Regions from separate parts of the Bradyrhizobium sp. ISRA464 genome, predicted to be linked through region 1. Evidence: riboswitches for the same ligand, from Rfam matches in the RefSeq annotation. Region 1 holds a riboswitch; the other holds the start of a gene.

The links. Region 1 has a riboswitch for S-adenosylmethionine ahead of MTX19_RS37190 (homoserine O-acetyltransferase). Riboswitches for the same ligand answer to the same signal wherever they lie in the genome.
Region 2: it holds a riboswitch for S-adenosylmethionine, as region 1 does, so the genes downstream of both, MTX19_RS05685 (O-succinylhomoserine sulfhydrylase) here and MTX19_RS37190 (homoserine O-acetyltransferase) in region 1, are expected to answer to the same signal.

The regions. Positions count from the first base shown of each region.
Region 1 is NZ_CP094526.1:8,025,659-8,029,865, forward strand. It holds gene MTX19_RS37180 (alpha/beta hydrolase) at 1-58, shown strand, start outside; gene metW (methionine biosynthesis protein MetW) at 63-728, opposite strand; gene MTX19_RS37190 (homoserine O-acetyltransferase) at 725-1,948, opposite strand; SAM riboswitch at 2,033-2,112, opposite strand; gene MTX19_RS37195 (chorismate mutase) at 2,278-3,126, shown strand; gene hisC (histidinol-phosphate transaminase) at 3,214-4,207, shown strand, end outside.
Region 2 is NZ_CP094526.1:1,218,089-1,222,295, forward strand. It holds gene pimD (pimeloyl-CoA dehydrogenase small subunit) at 1-345, shown strand, start outside; partial or broken gene MTX19_RS05680 (SDR family oxidoreductase) at 455-1,227, shown strand; gene MTX19_RS05685 (O-succinylhomoserine sulfhydrylase) at 1,298-2,491, opposite strand; SAM riboswitch at 2,569-2,648, opposite strand; gene MTX19_RS05690 (2'-deoxycytidine 5'-triphosphate deaminase) at 2,773-3,879, shown strand; gene MTX19_RS05695 (MATE family efflux transporter) at 4,049-4,207, shown strand, end outside.

The sequences.
Region 1 (4,207 bases):
CGAGGCCGGACGCTGGCCGGTGCGCGATCCGCGCTCGCTGGTGGCGGCGCCGGTGTGAACCGTCACTTCCCTTTCTCGCCGCGGCTCAGCAGGAACACGCCCTGCTCGCCGAACATGTTCCAGACCCACCAGGGCAGATTGAGCGGCACCGGGCGGCCGTAGAGATCGAGCGCGACCGCGCGCTCCATCTTGCCGTTGATCTCGTCGCAGAGCTGGACGAAGTCCTTGATGGTGCAGAAATGGATGTTGGCGGTGTCGTACCAGGTCGCTGGCAGGTTCTCGGTGCGCGGCATGTGGCCACCGATCAAGAGCTGCAGCCGCATCTTCCAGAACCCGAAATTCGGGAACGAGACGATGGCGCGGTGGCCGATGCGCAGCAGATTCTCCAGTACCACTTTGGGCTGCCGCGTCGCCTGCAAGGTCTGCGACAGGATCACATAGTCGAAGGCGTCGTCGGGATAATTGACGAGGTCGGTGTCGGCATCGCCCTGCACCACCGCGAGCCCCTTGGCAACGCAGCGGTTGACGCCCTCGCGCGACAGCTCGATGCCGCGCCCGTCGATGCCGCGGCTCTCCAGCAGCTCCAAGAGGTCACCGTCGCCGCAGCCGACGTCGAGCACGCGCGAACCCGGAGCCACCATGTCGGCGACGAGGAGATGGTCAGCGCGGTAGCTTCCGGTTCGCTCGGGCGCGACGCCGGGCAGCGGCAGGGTTTGCTGGATGCTCATGACTGGTCGTCGCCATTTCCAAGCCCGCGCGCCTTGCCTGCGGCCTGCAGGAAGGCGCGGGAGATATCCAGGAATTCGGGCACGTCGAGCAGGAACGCGTCGTGGCCCTTATCGGTCTCGATCTCGGCGAACGACACCCGCGCGCTCGAGGCATTCAGCGCGTGCACCAGCGCGCGTGACTCCGAGGTCGGGAACAGCCAGTCGCTGGTGAACGAGATCACGCAGAAGCGCGTCTTGATGCCGGTGAACGCCTTCGCCAGCACACCGTTGTGATCGGCGGCGATGTCGAAATAGTCCATCGCGCGCGTCAAATAGAGATAGCTGTTGGCGTCGAAGCGCTCGACGAATGACGAGCCCTGGTAGCGCAGATAGCTCTCGACCTGGAAATCCGCATCGAACGAGAAGGTGGGCAGGTCGCGGTCCTGCATCCGCCGCCCGAATTTGCGATGCAGCGCGGCGTCCGAGAGATAGGTGATGTGCGCGGCCATCCGCGCCACCGCGAGCCCGCGATGCGGATGCGTGTCCTCGTCGACATAGCGGCCGCCACGCCAGTCCGGATCGGCCATCACGGCCTGCCGTCCGAGCTCGTGAAAGGCGATGTTCTGCGCAGAGTGGCGTGTCGCGCAGGCGATCGCGAGCGTCGAGAACACGCGCTCGGGATAAGCCGCGACCCATTGCACCGCCTGCATGCCGCCCATCGAGCCGCCGACCACGCAGAACAGCGTCGTGATGCCGAGACGATCGATCAGCATCGCCTGGGCGCGCACCATGTCGGGAATGGTGATGATCGGGAAATCCAGCCCCCATACCTTGCCGGTGGCAGGGTTGAACGAGGCAGGGCCGGTCGAGCCCATGCAGCCGCCGATCACGTTGGAGCAGATGATGAAATATTTGCGCGGGTCGAGCGGCTTGCGGGCGCCGACCATGGTCTCCCACCAGCCGGGCTTGCCGGTGACGGGATGGATGTTGTTGACGTGCTGATCGCCGGTCAGCGCGTGACAGACCAGGATCGCGTTGGAGCGGTCGGCGTTTAGCTCGCCATAGGTCTGGTAGGCGATCTGGAATGGTGCGAGATCGACGCCGCAGTCGAGCTTCAGCGGCTGCTCGATGCCGAACTTCGCCACCAACGACGAGGGATGATCGGCCTCATGGGCGCGATCATCACTATTGATCGAAGGGCTCGTGATCGAAGGGCTCGGTATCGGACGCACGTTGCTCATCTAGGCGACCCCGCCTCCGCGCGGGAGGCCTCGAACAGGAATCAGGCCATAAAAAACCCGGCCTGAACAAAGGTTCGGCCGGGAGCTGATCTGTCCCCGGCCTGTTTAGCGAGTTGTTTAACGTGGCTGCAAGCCGGCCGGCTCAAATGACCACGGAAGTGCAGGGAAACTAGTCCTCGGACCCCGTGTCGTCAAGGTTAGCCTCGCCCTCACCCCATGGTTAACCCGATCGCGCAAGGCACGCCTGCGACGTTTCTCTTTGCTTTCGGCGGCCGTCTTTCCTAATCAGGGACACAGTCATCGGGCCGCCCGGATCACAAGGTTTTCAGATGTCCAACCCTCCCCCGTCGCCGCCTTCGCTGCAGGAGCTGCGCAAGGAGATCGACGCAATCGACGAGCAGGTCCACCGCCTGCTGATGGCGCGCGGCGATATCATCGACCGCCTGATCCAGGTCAAGAAGACCCAGGAGGTCGGCTCGGCATTTCGCCCCGCACGCGAGGCCAGCATGATGCGCGGCCTGGTCGAGCGGCATCGTGGCATCCTGCCGCTCGACACCATCGAGAGCATCTGGCGCGTCATCATCTCGACCTTCACCTACGTGCAGGCGCCGTTCTCGGTGCATGCCGACGTCTCCGTCGGCGAGTCCGCGATGCGGGATTCGGCGCGATTCCATTTCGGCTTCGTGGTGCCCTATGTGGCGCATTTCAGCGCGCAGGCCGCGGTCGATGCGGTGGCGTCGTCCAAGGGCGACCTCGCGCTGGTCTCCGCGATTGCAAGCCGCACGCCGTGGTGGAACGCGCTCGAAGCCAGTGGCGCGCCGAAGATCATCGCACGGCTGCCGTTCCTCGAGCGCGCCGATCACCCCGCCGCGCTGCCGGTGTTCGTGGTCTCGCGAGTCGCCGACGATGCCATGGTGACGGAAGTCCAGGTGTGGAGCGTGCGCGTCTCCGGCTGGAACGCCGACGTCGCGCGCGCGCTGGCGCCGCTCGCGGAAATCGTCGCGGTGCCCGACACCGCCTTCGACGGCGCGGCGCTGCTGGTGTCGGTCGCGGGTACCGGCTTCGAGGCGATCAAGCTCGCCTTGATCCAGGCCGGCGCCTCGGTCCGCTCGTCGGCCCTCGTCGGCAGCCACGCAACGCGCTATACGGTGCCTCCTGGCGGGTCGGCCAGAAGTTAAGCCCCCCGCCTTGATGCTTGTTTTGACGCGTTTTCTTGCGCGAACCGGTATCCACTTCGCTGGAAAACGCTCTGTCCGGAGTTGATGATGTCCCGCCCCGTGCCGAACCCCGGCATCCTCGAAATTGCGCCCTACACGCCGGGCAAGAGCCCGGTGCCGGAACCGGGGCGCAAGGTGTTCAAGCTGTCCGCCAACGAGACGCCGTTCGGCCCGTCGCCGAAGGCGATCGCGGCCTACAAGCACGCAGCCGACCATCTCGAGGACTACCCGGAGGGTACTTCGCGCGTGCTGCGCGAAGCGATCGGCCGCACCTACGGTCTCGATCCCGACCGCATCATCTGCGGCGCCGGGTCCGACGAGATCCTCAATCTGCTCGCGCACACCTATCTCGCACAAGGCGACGAGGCGATCTCGACCACCCACGGCTTCCTGGTCTACCCGATCGCAACCATGGCGAACGGCGCCAAGAACGTCATCGCCGCCGAGAGCAACTTCACCGCCGACGTCGACGCGATCCTGAAGGCGGTGACGCCGCGCACCAAGCTGGTCTGGCTCGCCAACCCGAACAACCCGACCGGCACCTATCTGCCGTTCGACGAGGTCAAGCGCCTGCGCGCCGCTCTCCCGTCGCAGGTACTGCTGGTGCTCGACGCCGCCTATGCCGACTACGTCTCGCGCAACGATTACGAGTTCGGCATCGAGCTCGTCGCCACCACCGACAACACGGTGGTCACCCACACCTTCTCGAAGATCCATGGGCTCGCCGCGCTGCGCGTGGGCTGGATGTTCGGGCCGGCGCACATCGTCGATGCCTGCAACCGCATCCGCGGTCCATTCAACGTCTCGACGCCGGCGATGCTGGCGGCCGCGGCGGCGATCGAGGACTCCGCGCATGTGCAGATGTCGAAGACGCACACCGAAAAGTGGCGCAGCTGGCTGACCGAGGAGTTCGGCAAGCTCGGGCTCAAGGTGACGCCGAGCGTCGCGAACTTCGTGCTGATCCATTTCCCGACCGACAAGGGCAGGACCGCGGCGGAAGCCGACGCCTATCTCACACGGCGCGGCCTCGTGCTGCGCGCAC
Region 2 (4,207 bases), 1.7 Mb from region 1:
CAGTTCGGCGTCGCGATCGGCTCGTTCCAGAGCCTGCAGCACCGCGCTGCCGACATGTTCGTGGCGCTGGAGCAGGCCCGCAGCATGTCGATGTTCGCGACCATGGCGTCCGACTTCGACGATGCCAAGGAGCGTTCGTCCGCGGTCGCGGCCGCCAAGGTGCAGGTCGGTAAGTCGCTGAAGTTCGTCGGCCAGCAGTCGATCCAGCTTCATGGCGGCATCGGCATGACCATGGAGGCCAAGATCGGCCACTACTTCAAGCGGCTGACCATGATCGAGAACACGCTCGGCGACACCGACTATCACCTCCGCCGCGTCAGCGAGGGCGGCGGCCTGTTGGCCTGAGCTGTCGTTGCCGGGCTTGACCCGGCAACCGATCGCTCTTGAAAAGATGGATGCGCGGGTCAAGCCCGCGCATGACGAGTCTTTTGCAATCGTCAGGGAGGCAACAACAATGAAGAACACTCCATTCGATCTCACCGGCCAGGTCGCCGTCGTCACCGGATCGAGCCGCGGCATCGGCCGCGCGTCGGCCGAACTGCTGGCGCAGCTCGGCGCCAAGGTCGTGATCTCCTCGCGCAAGGCGGATGCCTGCAAGGAGGTCGCCGACGGCATCAACAGGGCCGGCGGCGATGCGATCGTGATCCCCTGCAATATCTCGCGCCGTGAAGAGGTCGAGGCGCTGATCTCCGGGACGATCAAGCATTACGGCAAGATCGACACCCTGGTCTGCAACGCCGCGGTGAACCCGTATTACGGCCCGCTGCTCGACATCAAGGACGAGGCCTTCGACAAGATCATGGACTCCAACGTCAAGAGCAACATCTGGCTCTGTGCGCTGGCGGTCCCGCAGATGGCCGAACGCGGCAAGGGCTCGGTCGTGATCATCTCTTCGATCGGCGGCCTGAGGGGGTCGACAGTGATCGGCGCCTACGGCATCTCGAAGGCGGCGGATTTCGCGCTGTGCCGCAGCCTCGCCGGCGAGTGGGGCCCGAAGGGCGTGCGCGTCAACTGCGTGGCGCCGGGCCTGGTGAAGACCGATTTCGCCCGCGCGCTGTGGGAGGATCCGGAGAACCTCAAGCGCCGCACCGCGTCCTCGCCGCTGCGCCGCATCGGCGAGCCGCACGAGATCGCGGGCGCGGTGGCCTATCTTGCCTCCGCGCCTCGACCTTCATGACCGGGCAGACCATCGTGATCGACGGCGGCGTCACCACGGCAGCGACGTAACTGCTGACTTGCTTCGCCTCTCCCGCAAGCGGGAGAGGGAGGACAGCTCATTCCGGGGCGTGCGTCAGCCTCAGACCTGGTCCAGCGCCTGTTCGAAATCCTCGATCAGGTCGTCGGCATGCTCCAGCCCTGCCGAGAAGCGGATGAAGCCCTCGCTGATGCCGAGCTCGGCGCGCGCCTCCGGTGCCAGGCGCTGATGCGTCGTGGTCGCCGGATGCGTGACCAGGCTCTTGGCATCGCCGAGATTGTTGGAGATGCGCGAGATCTTCAGCGCATTGAGGCAGCGGAAGGCGCCGGCCTTGCCGTCCTTCACCTCCAAGCCGACCAGCGTCGAGCCGGCTCCCATCTGCTTTTTCACCGTCTCGGCCTGCGGATGATCGGGGCGGCCGGGATAGACCAGCCGCGTGATCTTCGGATGCTTCGCCAGCGCCTCGGCGATCTTCGCCGCGTTGTCGGTCTGCGCGCGGACGCGGATGCCGAGCGTCTCGAGCCCCTTCAGCAGCACCCAGGCGTTGAACGGCGACAGCGACGGGCCGGTCTGGCGCATGAAATTATGGATGTGCTCGGCAATGAACGCTTCCGATGACAGGATGATGCCGCCGAGACAACGGCCCTGGCCGTCGATGTGCTTGGTCGCGGAATAGACCACGACGTCGGCGCCGAGCGACAGCGGGCTCTGCCAGATCGGGGTCGCGAACACGTTGTCGACGATCAGCCGTGCGCCGCCGCTGTGTGCGATCTTGGCGATTGCGGAAATATCCAGCACGTCGAGGGTCGGATTGGTCGGGCTTTCCAGGAAGAACGACTTGGTGTTCGGCCGCAAGGCGCGCTGCCACTGGTCGAGGTCGAGGCCGTCGACCAGCGTCGTCTCGATGCCGTAGCGTGGCAGCAGGTCCTGCACCACGTAAAGGCACGAGCCGAACAGCGCTTTCGACGCGACCACGTGATCGCCTGCCTTCAGCGGCGCAAGGATCGCGGTCGTCACGGCGGCCATGCCGGTCGCGGTCGAGCGCGCGGCTTCCGCGCCCTCGAGCTCGATCATGCGGCGCTCGAACATCGCGATGGTCGGATTGGAGTAGCGCGAATAGATGAAGCCGGAGTCCTGGCCCTTGAAGCGTGCCTCGCACTGCTCCGCGGTGTCGTAGACGTAGCCCTGGGTGAGAAACAGCCCCTCCGACGTCTCGCCGAATTGCGAGCGCAGCGTGCCGCCATGGACGAGGCGGGTTTCGGGGCGATAGCGGCGGGTAGCTTCAGATTCAGACATGTGACCTCCGACGCGGCCATTTTCCTTAAGAAAATAGCCACAAAAAAACCGGCCTGGAGCAACCTCCACAGGCCGGGATCACACTGTCCCCGGCCTGTTTAGCGACTTATTTTACGTGGCTGCAAGCCGGCCGGCTCAAATCACCACGGGATAAGTGTTGCTGATATTCCCTCGTGCCCTTTCCGTCAAGGCGGTCATCAGATAACCCGTAAAAGCTCATATTTTTGGGCTTGGATGGCCATTCAGGGTATGATTAGGGCCATCCTCGGGGGACCTGCGCCGTGTCATTCGAGCTGGAAAACGAAGCCAATGGAATCCTGCCCGACCGCATGATCGCGGAGATGGCGGATGCTGGCCTCATTCTGCCTGCCTATGACTTTGTCGAGAGCCAGATCCAGCCGGCGAGCCTCGACCTGCGCCTTGGCGATATCGCCTACCGGGTCCGCGCCAGCTTTCTGCCCGGCCCCGACTCCACCGTTGCCGAGCGCATCGACGAGTTGAAGCTGCACGAGATCGACCTCTCCGACGGCGCGGTGCTGGAGACCAATTGCGTCTACATCGTCCCGCTGCTGGAAAGCCTTGCGCTGCCGCCGCAGATCGTCGCCGCGGCCAACCCGAAGAGCTCGACAGGCCGGCTCGACGTCTTCACACGTGTGATCGCCGACGGCACCCGCCGCTTCGACGTGATCGGCACCGGCTATCACGGCCCACTCTATGCCGAGATCAGCCCGAAGACGTTTCCCGTGCTGTTGCGTGAGGGCTCGCGGCTCAGCCAGATCCGCTTCCGGATCGGCGATGCGGTCCTCACTGCCGACGAGCTCGACGCGCTGCATGCAGCCGAGCGACTAGTCGATATCGACGATGCGGATCTCACCCAGGGGGTTGCGCTCTCGGTCGATCTGTCCGGTGAGAGTTCGAACGGCTTCGTCGGCTACCGCGCCAAGCGCCACACCGGCGTGGTCGATATCGATCGCCGTGGCGGCTATCCGGTCGATGAATTCTGGGAGCCGATCAAGGCGCGCCCCGACGGCAGCCTCATTCTCGATCCCGGCGAATTCTATATCTTGGCGTCGAAGGAGGCCGTCCAGGTGCCGCCGGATTACGCCGCGGAAATGGTGCCGTTCGATCCCCTGGTCGGCGAATTCCGCGTCCACTATGCGGGCTTCTTCGATCCCGGTTTCGGCTATGCCGGCGCCGGCGGGAAGGGCGCGCGCGCGGTGCTCGAAGTGCGCTCGCGCGAGGTGCCGTTCATCCTCGAGCACGGTCAGATCGTTGGCCGTCTCGTCTATGAACGCATGCTGGAGCGCCCCGACGCACTGTACGGCCAGCGCATCGGCTCGAACTACCAGGCACAGGGCCTGAAGCTCTCGAAGCATTTTCGCGTGTAGCGAAATTCCGTAGGCCGGATTTCGCATCACGCCGTGATCGACAGATCGGCGTGAAGGTTCACCCGCAATCGTGCAGGTCCCCCTTGCGTTCCGCGCACGTGGAATCTGCCGCGGTCATGGTAGGGAAGCACCATGGCGCGGCTCCCGAAGATCGCGCGCGGGAGTTGAAATGTCCGATCTCGGCCTCGCCGAAATACCCGTCGATGAAGACGAACGTCCGCTGCCGCCGCCGGTGACAAGGCCGGCGCGCAACGCGCTGCTCGATGGGCCGATCCTGCGTACGCTGCTGTGGCTCGCCTGGCCGAACGTGATCGCGCTGTCCGCCGGC